Regions from separate parts of the Mycetocola sp. TRD_SC_2 genome, predicted to be linked through region 2. Evidence: predicted binding sites of a transcription regulator. Region 2 holds the regulator's gene; the other holds the start of a gene.
What was found. The regulator HspR, encoded in region 2, represses chaperone genes until heat shock. The targets are predictions, from matches to a motif close to AAGTTGAGTCNNNNNGACTCAACTT.
Positions count from the first base shown of each region.

Region 1 (7,088 bases), 660 kb from region 2:
CATCGTCGCAACGCTCGCGCTGGGCCTGCTGCTCGTGGGCTGGCGAGTGGTCAACGCCCTTCTTCGCCGACGCCGCACACGGGCAGCATCCGCAGAATTACGCCGCACAACCGAGAGGTACCCTTAGATCGTGGATCTCAACCAACTGTCAGTGCTCGCCCTCTGGTCGGCAATGGCGCTGTATGCGCTCGCTTTCATCGCGTTCTCGCTCGACCTCGCCCGTCGCTCGGCCGACGTCACGGCTGTAGCCGATGGGATGGCATCCGGGGGCGCTGCATCGGGTGCCGCTGCAGGAGTCGTGGCCGCCAGGGACGGCGAAGGTCCCGTCGCCACACTGACCCGCCCCGACGCTGACGCCCCGCAGGTCGCGGCCCGGCGCTCACCGGTGCTTCGGGTCGCGCTCGCGCTCACGGTGCTTGGTTTCCTGCTGCACCTCACGTCGGTGATCACGCGCGGTGTTGCGGCTGAGCGGGTGCCGTGGGCGAACATGTACGAGTTCGGCCTGACCGGAACCCTGCTCATCATCGCCGTCTACCTCGTGGTGCTGCTGCGGATCGACCTGCGCTTCCTCGGTACCTTCATCACCGGCCTCGTTCTCGTCCTGCTCGGGATCGCCGCCGTCAACTTCTACGTCGAGGTCGTACCGCTTCCGCCGGCGCTGCAGTCGGCCTGGCTCATCATTCACGTGTTCGTCGCGTCTGCTGCGACCGCGTTCTTCGCTCTCGGTTTCGCACTGGCGGTGCTCCAGCTCGTGCAGCACCGCCGTCAGGCGGGCGGAGCCGATCTGAAGACCCTCAAGCTCAAGTTCCTCGCCACCCTGCCGACAGCGCAGCGGCTCGAGAACCTCGCTTATCGCACCAACATCGTCGGCTTCATCCTGTGGACGTTCACCCTCATCGCCGGCGCGATCTGGGCCGAGCGCGCCTGGGGTCGGTACTGGGGCTGGGACACCAAAGAGGTCTGGACCTTCATCATCTGGGTGATCTACGCCGGGTACATCCACGCCCGGGCGACCCGCGGCTGGCGTGGATCACGGTCCGCGTGGCTCGCGATCATCGGCTTCGTCGCGGTGATGTTCAACTTCTCGGTTGTGAACCTGTTCTTCAAGGGTCTGCACGCGTACTCGGGCCTCTAGCCCCTCCTCGTTGATCGTACTTCGACGAGCTCAGAAACCGGTGACGGAAGGTGCGCCTTTTTCGTTGATCGAGTAGCGACGGAGGAGCGTATCGAGATCCGGTCTCGATACGCGGTGCTCGTTCCTCGCGTCGCTGCACGACCACCGATGAGGCCTATGTCGCTGTCGGTTTCTTCGGGAACTTCTTCTTGCTCAGCGCTTTCAGATCACCGAAGCGACCCTCGATCAGGGCTTCGCGCTTTGCGCGGCCCCAGCCCTGAACCCGTTTCTCCATGGCATAAGCATCGCCGACGTTGTCGAACTCGGCAGCGAACACGAGCTCGATAGGGCGACGGTTTCTTGTGTACTCAGCGCCGAAACCACTGTTGTGCTGATCGACCCGGTTCTCGAGGTTGCGGGTGCTCCCGACATAGTACGAACCGTCGGCGCAGCGGAGGATGTAGACGTAGGGCATATCGGCAGGATGCCCGGCTCAGGCGAGCGCCGTCAGAACTAATCGGAGATCGTGGAGAACGGGGAGTTGTTCACAGCGCGATCTCGATACGCGGCGCTCGTTCCTCGCGACGCTACTCGATCAGCGAAGAGGGAGGCGATCTCGATACGCGGCGCTCGTTCCTCGCGAACGCTACTCGATCAGCAAAGAGGGAGGCGATCTCGATACGCGGCGCTCGTTCCTCGCGAACGCTACTCGATCAGCGAAGAGGGGGGATCTCGATACGCTTCGCTACTCGATCAACGACAAAGGGGCTCGATCAACGACAAACGGGCTCGATCAACGAAGGGTGGGGTGATCGCGATCAGAGGAGCGCGTAACAGCGCCTCAGGCGGTCCAGCCACCACTCGCGACGCTCAGCGGATGCCGCGTAGCCGTCGAGCAGTCGCGGCGAGGGGATGACCCGCCGCACATCGATCGACCCGTTCACCGCGTGCAGTGGATCGTCCGTGACATCCGCAGACAGGAGCGATGCGGTGCCCAGCCCGCAGTCGTATTCGAGTTCGGGGACGGCGGCAGCGAGCCACGCCCCCATCGACAGGCCGACCGAGGTGTCGAGCGCACTCGACACGACAGCGGGAAGCCCGGCCTCTGCGATCACGTCGAGCGCGCGACGGATTCCCCCGAGCGGCTGGGCCTTGAGCACGAGGATGTCTGCCGCCCCACTCCTCGCGACGGCGATCGGGTCGTCCTCCTTGCGCACACTCTCATCCGCGGCGATGGGAACGCCCATGTACTTGGTCCTGCGCCGGATCTCCACGAGCTCGGGCACGGTCTCACACGGCTGCTCGACGTATTCGAGGTCGAACTCGGCGAGGGCGTGGATGGCATGCTCGGCCTCGTCCACGTTCCAGCCGCCATTGGCATCGACCCGGATCCGGCCCTCAGGGCCCATCAGGTCACGCACCCGCCGAACCCGTGAAATATCTTCGACGAGGGTCTGCCCGCGTTCCGCGACCTTGATCTTGGCGGTGCGGCATCCGTCGAATCTTTTGAGGATGCCGGCGACGCGGTCCACGTGGACGGCAGGTACCGTCGCATTGACCGGGATGCTTCGGCGCAACGGGGCAGGAAGGTCACCCCACGCGAATTCAACAGCAGCCCGCAACCAGGTGGTACTTTCGGCGTCGTCGTACTCGAGGAATGGCGAGAATTCAGCCCAGCCGTTCTCGCCCTCGAGGAGGAGCGCCTCGCGTTCCTCGATGCCGCGGAACCGGGTCGCGAGCGGAAGGGTCACGACTCGTGCTGACGCGATCAACTCAGCGAGGTCCGGCAGGGGCCGGGCGAACGACAGTGTGTCAGGCATGCCCCCATTCTGCCGTGTCGATCGCGCGCAACAGGTGACGACCCGAAAAACACCCGTTGCGGGGCGGCCGGCTCCACGGCAGAGGCAGCACGACCCGGCGCTCTAGGCTGGATTCATGACGGTGTCTGAGATTTTCGACGAGAGCCAATGGGCAGAGGTAGCCGGTTTCGGCTCGCTGACCGACATCACCTACCACCACGACCTCACGGGCAGGATCGCACGGGTTGCGTTCAACCGGCCCGAGGTCCGCAACGCTTTCCGCCCCCACACGGTTGACGAGCTCTACCGGGCCCTCGAAGATGCCCGCACCAATCCGCGCATCGGCGTCGTGCTGCTCACCGGCAACGGCCCGAGCCCGAAGGACGGCGGCTGGGCGTTCTGCTCCGGCGGCGACCAGCGCATCAGGGGGCGCGACGGCTATCAGTACTCCGAGAGCGACTCCGCCTCAGGCGTCGACACCGCCCGCAGCGGACGCCTCCACATTCTCGAGGTGCAGCGACTCATCCGCTTCATGCCCAAGGTCGTCATCGCTGTCGTGCCGGGCTGGGCGGCGGGCGGCGGCCACTCGCTGCACGTGGTCTGCGACCTCACGATCGCGAGCGAGGAACACGGCAAATTCAAACAGACGGATGCCGACGTCGGCTCCTTCGACGCCGGCTACGGCAGCGCGTATTTCGCCCGCCAGATCGGGCAGAAGTTCGCCCGTGAGATCTTCTTCCTGGCCGAGGAGTACTCCGCACGGCGCGCATACGAGATGGGCGCCGTCAACGCCGTCGTCCCGCATGCCGAGCTGGAGTCGACGGCACTGGACTGGGCCCGCACCATCCTCACCAAGTCGCCGACTGCCATCCGGATGCTCAAGTACGCGTTCAACGCCGTCGATGACGGGCTCATGGGCCAGCAGGTGTTCGCCGGCGAGGCGACCCGGCTCGCATACGGCACCGACGAGGCGGTCGAGGGCCGGGACTCGTTCCTGGAGAAACGGGAGCCCGACTGGTCGCCGTATCCGTGGCAGTTCTGACCCAAGCGGCTTCAAGGGACGCAAACTGCTCTCACACGTCGGTCTGAGAGCAGTTTGCGTCCCTCGAACGCGCGATCTCGATGGATGCCGGCCCGACAGCCGACCATGCCCGTGCCTACACTGAGATTATGACGCGGATGCTCGTTCGGGTGCCGGCGAGAAGGCCCCTCGACCTCATGGTGGAGCTGCGCCGAGCCCTCGACCGCTCGGGCCCAGCCATCACTCCCGTCGACGGCGATGCGGGCGATGCAGGCGGCAACGCCGTTCACGCCAGCGCTCAGGAAACCGTGGCGCAGCCCGTGGGCGTCGTCCTCGAGACGTCCGGTTCCACCGGCATCCCGAAGCGGGTCGCCCTCAGTTGCGATGCCCTCCTCGCGAGCGCTTCCTCGAGTGCAACGGCACTCGAGGGGCAGGGGCAGTGGCTGCTCGCCCTTCCCGCCCACTACGTCGCCGGGCTTCAGGTGCTCACCCGCTCGATCGCCGCCGGCACCGTTCCCGTCGTTCTTCCACCGGGACGGTTCGACCCCGCCGCCTTCGCCGAGGCATCCCGTTCCCTCAGTGGTGAGCAGCACTACACATCCCTCGTGCCGCTTCAGCTCGCGAGGCTGCTCGAGTCGAGGGCTGGCCTGATGGCACTGCGCCGCTTCGACGGCATCCTCGTCGGGGGGCAGGCAACACCACCACAGCTGCTCCAGCGCACCGAGCAGCTCGGGCTCCCCATCTTCCGCACCTACGGTTCGAGCGAAACCTCGGGCGGCTGCGTCTACAACGGGATCCCGTTGCCCGGGGTGCACGTGCGCATCGTCGACGGGCAGATCGAACTCGCGGGTCCGATGCTCGCGGAGGGATACCTCGGTGACGACGAACTCACCTCCCGCACCTTCACCGTCGCCGACGGCCTGCGCTGGTATCGCACCGGTGATCTCGGCGAGTTCGCTAACGGTGAACTGCGCGTGCTCGGCCGCGCCGACAACGTCATCATTTCCGGGGGCGTCAACGTCTCGCTCGACCGGGTCGAGCGGGTGGTCCGCGGTCTTCCCGACCTCACCGAATCCGTGGTCGTCCCTGCCGCACACCGGGAGTGGGGAGAGGTGCCCGTCGTCGTGACGAGCGCCAGGCATCCGTCACTGACCGAAATAGCGGATGCCGTCGCGGCGTCCCTGGGCAAACCCTCACGCCCCGCGCACATCGTCCGGCTCGATGAGCTGCCGCTGCTGCCGTCCGGCAAGCCAGACCGGCTGGCGATCGTGGCGATCGTCGCGGTGACGTTGAAAGAGAACGGCGAAGACTCGGCGCTCGACGCCGTGTGATCCACAGGAAGACCGTGAACACGCGAAGGCGGCCGGGACGAGTGCCCCGGCCGCCTGTCGTGAACGCGGATCAGGCGTCGACGGACTTCTGGCCTTCCTTCACGGTCAGGTTCTCCTGCTCGTTACCTGCCGCCACCTCGATCTTGCGCGGCTTTGCACGCTCGCTCACCGGGATCGTGACGCTCAGAACACCGTTGGTGTAGTTCGCGGCGATCTTTTCAACGTCGATTCCCTGCCCGAGGTTCAGCTGGCGGAGGAAGGAACCGGCCATGCGCTCGCGCGCGATCCACTTGGCTCCCTCCGCTGCCCCGAGGGTGCGCTCGGCGCGGATCGTCAGCAGCTGTCCGTCCACGTCGATGTCGACGGACCCCGGGTCGATTCCGGGCAGGTCTGCCGCGAGAACGTAGTGGTCGCCTTCGCGGTACAGGTCCATCGGCATCACGCGCGGACCCTGACGAACTCCGAGCAGAGTGTCGGTCATTCGGTCGAGTTCGCGGAACGGGTCGAAGTTCAGTGCCATTGAAGTTTCCTTTCTGTTCGTAGGGTTCGATGTTGGGTATGTGGGGTTGAGTCGAGGTGACTCAACTCTTGAAAAAATGGTAGGAAATCGCGCTCAAAATGTCCAGTCCGGCTCTGTTTGCTCTGAGAGAACAGACGCTCCCGCCAGCGCAGGTAAGCTTCTCGCGGAACAGAGGGAGGTTGCCCGGTGGCAGCTAAACAGCAAAGGCTCACGCCCCCACAGTCGCCGAGCGGCGCCACGCCGAAGGGTCGGGGGAGAAGCGGGAACCCCGCGGCGAAGCCTTACGAACAGGTTCGTCCGGCCACATTCGGCGACTGGGTCGCGGGTGCCAGGATCTTCACGCTCTCCATGTCGATCTCCCCGGTCCTCGTCGGCACCGGAGCCGCCGCCGTTGCGAACAACCCGGGCGAGTTCCACTGGGTGCGCGCACTGCTCTGCCTCGCCATCGCGGTCAGCCTGCAGATCGGCGTGAACTACGCGAACGACTATTCCGATGGTATCCGTGGCACAGACGAGCACCGGGTCGGCCCGTTCCGGCTCGTCGGCAGTGGAAAGGCCCGTCCGAAAACGGTGCTCATCGTCGCCCTGATCTTCTTCGGCATTGCTGCCGTGGCGGGCCTGATCCTCACGATCATCACCGCGCAGTGGTGGCTCCTCGCTGTGGGAGCTGTCGCGATCCTCGCCGCATGGTTCTACACCGGCGGCGGGCGGCCGTACGGGTACAACGCCCTCGGTGAACTGTTCGTTTTCGTGTTCTTCGGCCTCGTCGCCACCCTCGGCACGGCGTTCGTGCAGTCCTTCACGCTTAACCAGGAGGCCTGGCTCGGCGCGATCGGCGTCGGTCTCATCTCGGTTGCGACGCTCGTCGTCAACAACATCCGCGACATCGAACAGGACAAGGCCGCAGGCAAACGCACTCTCACCGTTCTGCTCGGCTCGACGCCGAGCAAGGTGTTCTACATCGTGTGCCTGCTCGCGCCATTTGGCATCGCGGTCTGGCTCGCGGTCTTTTATCCGATCGCGTGGTTCGCGCTCTTCGGCCTGCTCGCAGCGCTTCCCGCTGCGCTTATCGTCGCGACCGCTCGCACCGCGAGAGAGTTCATCCTCGCGCTCAAGCTGTCCGGTCTCGTCCAGCTCCTCTTCGGAGCCGCGCTTCTCTGGGCGTTCTGGAAGTAGGAGCCTGCTGGAGGCAGGTCAGCGTTCGCTGGCGGAATTGCCGGATGCCGCAACATCCGTCACCGAATCCTCGGCCGCTGCGTCGGTATGCGTCTCTTTCGACCCGTGGCGGGCGTTGTAGAGGTCA
Region 1 covers NZ_CM143954.1:281,880-288,967, forward strand. Annotated here, with positions in the region: gene ACWA1Q_RS01495 (DUF3054 domain-containing protein) at 1-127, shown strand, start outside; gene ccsB (c-type cytochrome biogenesis protein CcsB) at 173-1,135, shown strand; gene ACWA1Q_RS01505 (GIY-YIG nuclease family protein) at 1,290-1,589, opposite strand; gene ACWA1Q_RS01510 (o-succinylbenzoate synthase) at 1,933-2,934, opposite strand; gene ACWA1Q_RS01515 (1,4-dihydroxy-2-naphthoyl-CoA synthase) at 3,050-3,955, shown strand; gene ACWA1Q_RS01520 (AMP-binding protein) at 4,084-5,265, shown strand; gene ACWA1Q_RS01525 (Hsp20/alpha crystallin family protein) at 5,336-5,785, opposite strand; gene ACWA1Q_RS01530 (1,4-dihydroxy-2-naphthoate polyprenyltransferase) at 5,972-6,961, shown strand; gene ACWA1Q_RS01535 (DUF4229 domain-containing protein) at 6,980-7,088, opposite strand, start outside.
Region 1: ACWA1Q_RS01525 (Hsp20/alpha crystallin family protein) is a predicted target of HspR. The motif match lies at 5,829-5,853, and genes of this name have one in related genera.

Region 2 (7,088 bases):
GAGACCGGTTACACCATCGGTTCGACACTCCTGCGTGCGGCGAAGGTTGTCGTCGCCGTTCCCGCTGAGTAGGCGCGATGGCAAGTCAGGACTGGTTCGACAAGGACTTCTACAAGGTTCTCGGCGTGACGAAGGATGTCACTGCCGCTGACCTGAAGAAGACCTACCGCAAGCTTGCCCGCAAGTATCACCCGGACTCCAACGCCGGCGACGTGCAGGCCGAAGCGAAGTTCAAGGAGCTGAGCGAGGCTTACTCGGTGCTCAGCGACCCCGAGCAGCGCAAGGAGTACGATGCTGTCCGGGCAATGGGCTCCGGCGCTCGGTTCACCGCCCCTGGTGGCGGAGGAGCGAACGGCGGCTTCGACGACGTCTTCGGCGGGATGTTCGGAGGCGGCGCACGCGGGACGAGTTCCAGTTACCAGCAGGCCGACTTCGAGGACATCCTCGGCGGAGTCTTCGGCCGGGGTGGCTTCGGCCAGCCGAGCGGCGGGTACCGTGGCTTCGGTGGGCCGACCCCGGGCCGCGACGTCACGGCATCCACCACGATCGATTTCCTCACGGCGACCAAGGGCGATCAGATCACCCTGCAGACCGCTGAGGGGCGAACGATCAAGGTCAACATCCCGGCGGGCATTTCTGACGGTCAGAAGATCAAACTGCGTGGCAAGGGTTATCCGTCCCCAGACGGCGGCCCCGCCGGCGATCTCGTGCTGACCGTCTCGGTGCGCAAGCACCCGGTATTCGAGCGTGACGGGTTGAACCTCCGGGTCAACGTTCCTGTGACGTTCGTCGAGGCGACGCTCGGTGCGACCATCGAAGTACCGACCCTCGGTGGCGAACCGGTGCGGCTGCGTGTCGCGCCGGGTACTCCATCCGGGCGCGTGCTCCGGGTGAAGGGACGCGGCGTCGCGACATCGAAGGGCACGGGCGATTTGCTCGCCGTCGTCCAGGTCGCTGTGCCGTCGCACCTCAGTGCAGAAGCTCGAGCGGCACTCGAGAAGTTCCACGAACTCGAACCGCACGAAAACCCGCGTGACGACCTGATCCTCCGGGCAAGGGGATAGCAATCATGGACGAGAATTCGCCGATCTTCGCGATCGCGATGGCGGCCGAGCTGGCCGGAATGCACCCGCAGACCCTGCGGCAGTACGACCGGCTCGGCCTCGTCTCTCCCACCCGGACCGCAGGCAAGTCCCGTCGGTATTCGATGAGGGATGTCGTCCAGTTGCGCGAGGTCGCCCGGCTCAGCGCCGAAGGCGTGAGCCTCGAGGGCATCGCTCGCATTCTGGCGCTCGAGAACGAGGTCGTCGCGCTGCGTGGTCGGGTTCGCGATCTCGAACACGCCCTGGCCGAGGAATTCGTCAAGTCGCCCGGCCGTCGCGTCTTTGCTGCAGGTGCGCAGGGCGACGTGATCCCGCTCAAGAGCGGTACCCGCGCCCAGCGGCGCACCGAGGTCGTCGTCTGGCGGCCGTTCCAGCGCTGACCCGCTCGACCGGTACTCCCGTGCCATCCCGAACGGTACCCAGGGTGGGTTACGCCCGTTCGTGCCTCTCGTTAAGCTGACCGCATGAGCGAACACGAATCGAAAGACCGCGACGACGCCGCACCGTCGACGCCCAACAGCGGGGCAGAATCCACACCGGCGCAGGCCGGTGGCCAGCCCGCCGGTCCGCCGCCGGGTTCACCTCTCGCGCCGCCCCCAGGTTCTCCGCCGCCGCCCCCGCACTCCCCTGCGGCGCCGGCACCGGGCCCGATCCAGCAGCCCGGCTATCCGCAGCAGCAGGGTTACTCACAGCAGCAGGGCTACCCGCAGCAGCCGGGATGGCAGCAGGGATATCAGCAGCCTGGTTATCCGCAGCAGGGGCAGCGCCAGGGCTATCCGCCCCAGCCCGGATACCCGGCGCAGACCGCGTATCCGCAGGCTCAGCCGCCGTACCTCGCGAGCGTTCCCGGCGGTCCCCCCGTACCGCCCCGGCCGCCGCTGGGTTCACGGCAGAGGGGCGGCGCCATGCTCGCCGGGGCTGTGTCGTTCACCCTCATGAGCATCGGCTTCACACTCGCCGTCATTCCACTCATCATTGCGGCATTCGGTGCGTTCTTCGGCACGCTGTTCTCCTATATCGCGAGGAACAACCCCGACGACTTCTCGATGAACGGTGACGTCGGTCAGGACGTGACCGACCAGTTCATTGCGGACGCGTGGTCGATGGCCCTTCCATGGCTGATCGGCTCGTTCATCCTCGGCGTGATCCTCTGGATCCTCGGTTACCTTTCCAGCGTCTGGATCCTTCGCAGCCGCCGGGTGAACCGTCCGGTCGCTGTCACGTGGAGCGGTCTCGGTATTGCTGTCGCCGCGAGCTGGCTGGTCAGCGCACTGAGTGCGCCGTTCTCGGGACTCTTCGGCATGTTCCCGTCCGGCTTCGACACCGACGAGGACTTCGGCGCACCCGACGGCATCCCGGGGCTGGAAAGCTTCGACTTCACGCCGCTGATCGGCCTCGGTGTGCTGTTCCTCCTCCTGGGCCTTCTGTTCAACGCCGCCATCGGCCTGCTGAGCTGGTGGTGGATGGCGCACGCGTTCCGTGAACGGCCCGTCACCACAGAACCGACGACTGCTCCGACGGCGACCACCTGAACCGTCAGCGCAGCACCGTTACCCTGAACAGGTGACTGACTTCGCATTCGACCGGCTCCGACGCTGGCCCGATGTCGAAAGCCCCAACCTGTTTGCCGCCGACGCCACCGATCGGCTGCTCCTCGAGACCGCCGGTTCGGACATCGCAGCGGCGGTCCCGGGCGAAATCACCGTCATCGGGGACCGGTACGGGGCGCTGACGCTCGGAGCGGCGCATGCAGGGGCCACCGGCATCCGCACTCACCAGGACGAGTTGTCCGGCGAACGGGCCCTCGCCAACAACGCCGAGATGCTCTCGCTCAGCGACAGCTTCTCGACCACGCCGCTCGAGGCATCCGTTGTCGCCGGTGCACGCGTTGTGCTTCTGCAGTTGCCGCGATCACTGGATGCTCTCGCCGAGATCACCGAACTGATCGCCCGGCATGCGGCGGCGGATGTCACGGTGTACGCGGGTGGGCGGGTCAAGCACATGACCCGCGCCATGAACGATGTGCTCGGCAGACATTTCGAGTCGGTGACGGCGCAGCTCGCGCAGCAGAAATCGCGTGTGCTCGTCGCACGCGAACCATCGCCACCGACCGGGGACCCGACCTGGCCCGCCCGCGAACTTCACCCGGACCTCGACCTCGTGGTGTGCGCCCATGGTGCCGCGTTCGCCGGAACGAAGGTCGATATCGGCACACGGTTCCTGCTCGGCTTCCTCGACCAGCTCCCGGCAGCCGAGCACGCCATCGACCTCGGTTGCGGAACCGGAGTGATCGCGACGGCGCTCGCCCGCGCCCGGCCCGACCTGCATGTGACCGCTACCGACCAGTCTGCGGCCGCCGTGGCATCCGCTCGCGAGACCGCGCAGGCCAACGGGGTCGCGAACCGGATCATCGTGGTGCGGGACGACGGGCTTTCGGGGTGGGCGGAAGGCTCAGCAGAACTCATCCTGCTGAACCCGCCGTTCCACGTGGGCGCCACGGTGTACGCGGGCATCGCCGAAAAGCTGTTCGCCGACGCGGCACGCGTGTTGAAGCCGGGCGGCGAGCTGTGGACGGTGTGGAATTCACACCTGGGCTACCGATCGGTCCTCGAGCGACTCGTCGGACCGACTCGTCAGCTGGGCCGCAACAGCAAGTTCACGGTGACCGTGTCGACGAGGCGCTGATCGTCAGGAGCCGGAGGGCCGCTGGGCCTGGGCGATGTCGATCTCGAGTTCTTCGCGGTCGCGACGCGGGCCGTACGCCGGCGTGCCGACCTGGATGCGCCAGGTCTCACTCAGCGGACCGATGTCGAGCACGTCGAAACCGACCGTATCGATGAACTCCGCGACGACGGCCTTCGCTTCGTCGTCGTCGCTCGCGACGATGAGGGCGCGACGCTCGGCGGTTCCCGCTGACTGAGCTTCGTCGGTGATGGCATCGGACTGGATGTGGTTGAACGCCTTCACCAGTCGCGCGCCGGAGAAGTGTGCCTGGACCAGCTCGGAGACGGTCGTCTCCTCGGCGTCGAGTGCGTCGATGTTGCCGTCGCGCTGCGGGTAGTAGTTGCTCGTGTCCAGAACGATCTTGCCGTCGAGCAGATCGGCCGGGATGCTGTCGACCGCTTTGAGCGGGATCGCAACGGCAACGAGGTCCGCACGTGCGGCATCCGCTGTTGTCCCCGCCGTCGCTTTCTCACCGAGCTCGAGAACGAGTTCGGTGAGCGACTCAGGGCCGCGAGAGTTCGAGACGACGACGTCATAGCCGTGAGCGACGGCGGCGCGTGCGAGCTGGGAGCCGATGTTGCCGGCTCCGATAAGTCCAAGAGTTGTCATAGGGTCTCCAAGTCATCGGGGCCCGGGGATGTTCCCGTGCGGGATGGAAATCAGGCCAGGTCGCGCAGCCTGGGTGCGATGTCTCGAGAGAAGAGATCGAGGAATCGCTTCTGGTCGTGACCGGGTCCATGGAAGACGAGGTGATTGAGACCCGCGTCGATGTACGGCTTGATCAATGAGACGGCTTCATCGGGGTCGCTCGTGACGATCCAGCGCTTCGCAACCTGTTCGATCGGAAGCGCGTCAGCGGCCGCTTCCATCTCGATCGGGTCGTCGATGGAATGCTTCTGCTCCGGAGTCAGTGACAAGGGTGCCCAGAAGCGGGTGTTCTCCAGGGCGACGTCGGGGTCGGTGTCGTACGAGATCTTGATCTCGATCATCTTGTCGATGGCGGCGACGTCACGGCCAGCCTTTCCGGCGCCCTCCGCGACAGCGGGGAGAAGCTTCTCGGTATAGAGCTCCATGCCCTTTCCCGACGTGCAGATGAAACCGTCACCAGCGCGACCGGCGTAGCGGGCGACGACCGGTCCGCCCGCGGCGACGTAGACGGGGATGCCGCCATCGGGCACGTCGTAGATCGATGCTCCCTTGGTGGAGTAGTACTCGCCGTCGAAGTCGACCCGGTCGCCGACCCACAACTGGCGCATGAGGTCGACGGATTCGCGGAGGCGGGCGAACCGCTCCTTGAATTCCGGCCACTCTCCTTTGTAGCCGGTCGCGATCTCGTTGAGTGCTTCTCCGGTACCGACACCGAGGAACACACGGTCCGGGTAGAGGCAACCCATGGTGGCGAAAGCCTGGGCGACGACCGCCGGGTTGTACCGAAACGTCGGCGTCATCACGGAGGTTCCGATCTGGATGCGCTCGGTCCGTTCACCGACGGCGGTCATCCAGGCGAGGGAGAACGGGGCATGGCCGCCGTTGTGGCGCCACGGCTGGAAGTGGTCGCTCACCGTGACACTGTCGAATCCGTGCTCCTCGGCCGAGACACCGAGCTCTACGAGATCGCGTGGCCCGAACTGCTCCGCCGACGCCTTCACACCCAACTTCAACATCCGAGCCTCCACTGTGACGCATACCGCGGCGTTGATCGCCGACCTTCCGAGACTATCGGGGCATTGCATTGGCGGGCGAGCGTGCGAAGCTGGAAGAGTGCCGCAACTTGACCACCGCCTGGACCTCTCCGAGTCCCTCACGCTCGGCACGCCCTGGAACGCCATCGTCTGGGACGACCCGGTGAACCTCATGACGTACGTGTCGTGGGTGTTCCGCAGCTACTTCGGCTTCTCACGGACCCGCGCCGAAGAGCTCATGCTGCAGGTTCACAACTCCGGCAAGGCCGTCGTCGCAACCGGAAGCCGCGAAGAGATGGAGCGGCACGTCGTCGCCCTCCATGGGTACGGGCTTCTCGCAACCCTGGCGAAGGTGCCGGAATGAGAGCGTTCGACGCGACATCCGGGGGCGATCTTCTCGCTGAATTCGAGGCGCAGGAAGTCGCGCTGTTCACCGACCTCGTGCAGCAGATCATCGGCCTGCTCGAGCGGGTCAAGGAGGGGGAGGCCGACGTCGACCCGACGGTGCTCGCGCGGCTCTTTCCGGATGCCTATTCCGACGATCCCGAGGCGGCGGACGAATTCCGTCGCTACACCCTCGACGGGCTCATCGACCGCAAGGTGGAGAACGCGAGGGGCGTTCTGACGTCGTTCGACTTCGCGCGAAAGAAGCACACGGCTGACGGAGACATGCATCTCGTTGAGCTCGATCGTGAGTACGCGATGTACTGGCTCGGGACGCTCACCGACCTGAGGCTTGTGCTCGCCACGAGCCTCGGCATCGCCACCGTCACCGAGGACGGCGAAATGGAGAACCCCGACGCGGGGTACGTCGAGAGCCTCTACGACTGGTTCGGCTTTGCGCAAGGTTCCCTGCTCGAAGCGCTCGAAGAGGTCGAAGGTATCGGGGGGTGATGGCCAGATACGCTTGAGGCACCATGCACATACTGATGTTCAGCGACCAGCACGCGGATTCTCTCGGCGGAGTGCAGGTCTCGATCAGATTGCAGAAGCGGTTCCTCGAGCAGGCCGGCCACACGGTGACGGTCTGTGCGCCCAGGATGCATCGCGAGCACCCCGGCAGCCCCGACTACATCGACACGCCGTCGATTCCCATCACGCTCGACCGCGAGTACTCGATGACGCTCGTGAGCCGCAGGATCGACCGTCGGATCGACCGGGCGCTGGCCGGTCGGCCGCCCGTCGACGTCGTACATGTGCAGGCTGATTTCTGGAGCGCGATGCTCGGATACCGATTCGCCGCGAGGCACGGCATCCGTGCTGTGCACACCTTCCACAACCACATGGAGTTCGGAATCGAACAGGTCGTTCCGTTCCCGAAAGTGGCGATCAGAGCCCTGTTGTGGTGGGAACACCGGGTGCTCAAACCGGCGCGCTCCAGCATGCCGCCCAGCGCGTGGGCGTACCTCAACGAACTGGCGCTGCGTGCGAATGCCTCGATCGCTCCGAGCGGACACTTCGCCGCGCTTCTGGAACGCAGAGGCGCTGCGTCCGACGTCGAGGTGATTCTCACCGGGGCGGATGACGCCGTGGTCGAGCAGGTGCTCCAGGAGGCTCCACCACGCTCGGCGGGCAGGCC
Region 2 covers NZ_CM143954.1:2,736,506-2,743,593, reverse strand. Annotated here, with positions in the region: gene ACWA1Q_RS13120 (nucleotide exchange factor GrpE) at 1-72, shown strand, start outside; gene ACWA1Q_RS13115 (DnaJ C-terminal domain-containing protein) at 78-1,064, shown strand; gene ACWA1Q_RS13110 (heat shock protein transcriptional repressor HspR) at 1,070-1,483, shown strand; gene ACWA1Q_RS13105 (DUF2062 domain-containing protein) at 1,568-2,635, shown strand; gene ACWA1Q_RS13100 (class I SAM-dependent methyltransferase) at 2,667-3,788, shown strand; gene ACWA1Q_RS13095 (NADPH-dependent F420 reductase) at 3,792-4,436, opposite strand; gene fgd (glucose-6-phosphate dehydrogenase (coenzyme-F420)) at 4,487-5,491, opposite strand; gene clpS (ATP-dependent Clp protease adapter ClpS) at 5,589-5,873, shown strand; gene ACWA1Q_RS13080 (DUF2017 family protein) at 5,870-6,403, shown strand; gene ACWA1Q_RS13075 (glycosyltransferase) at 6,427-7,088, shown strand, end outside.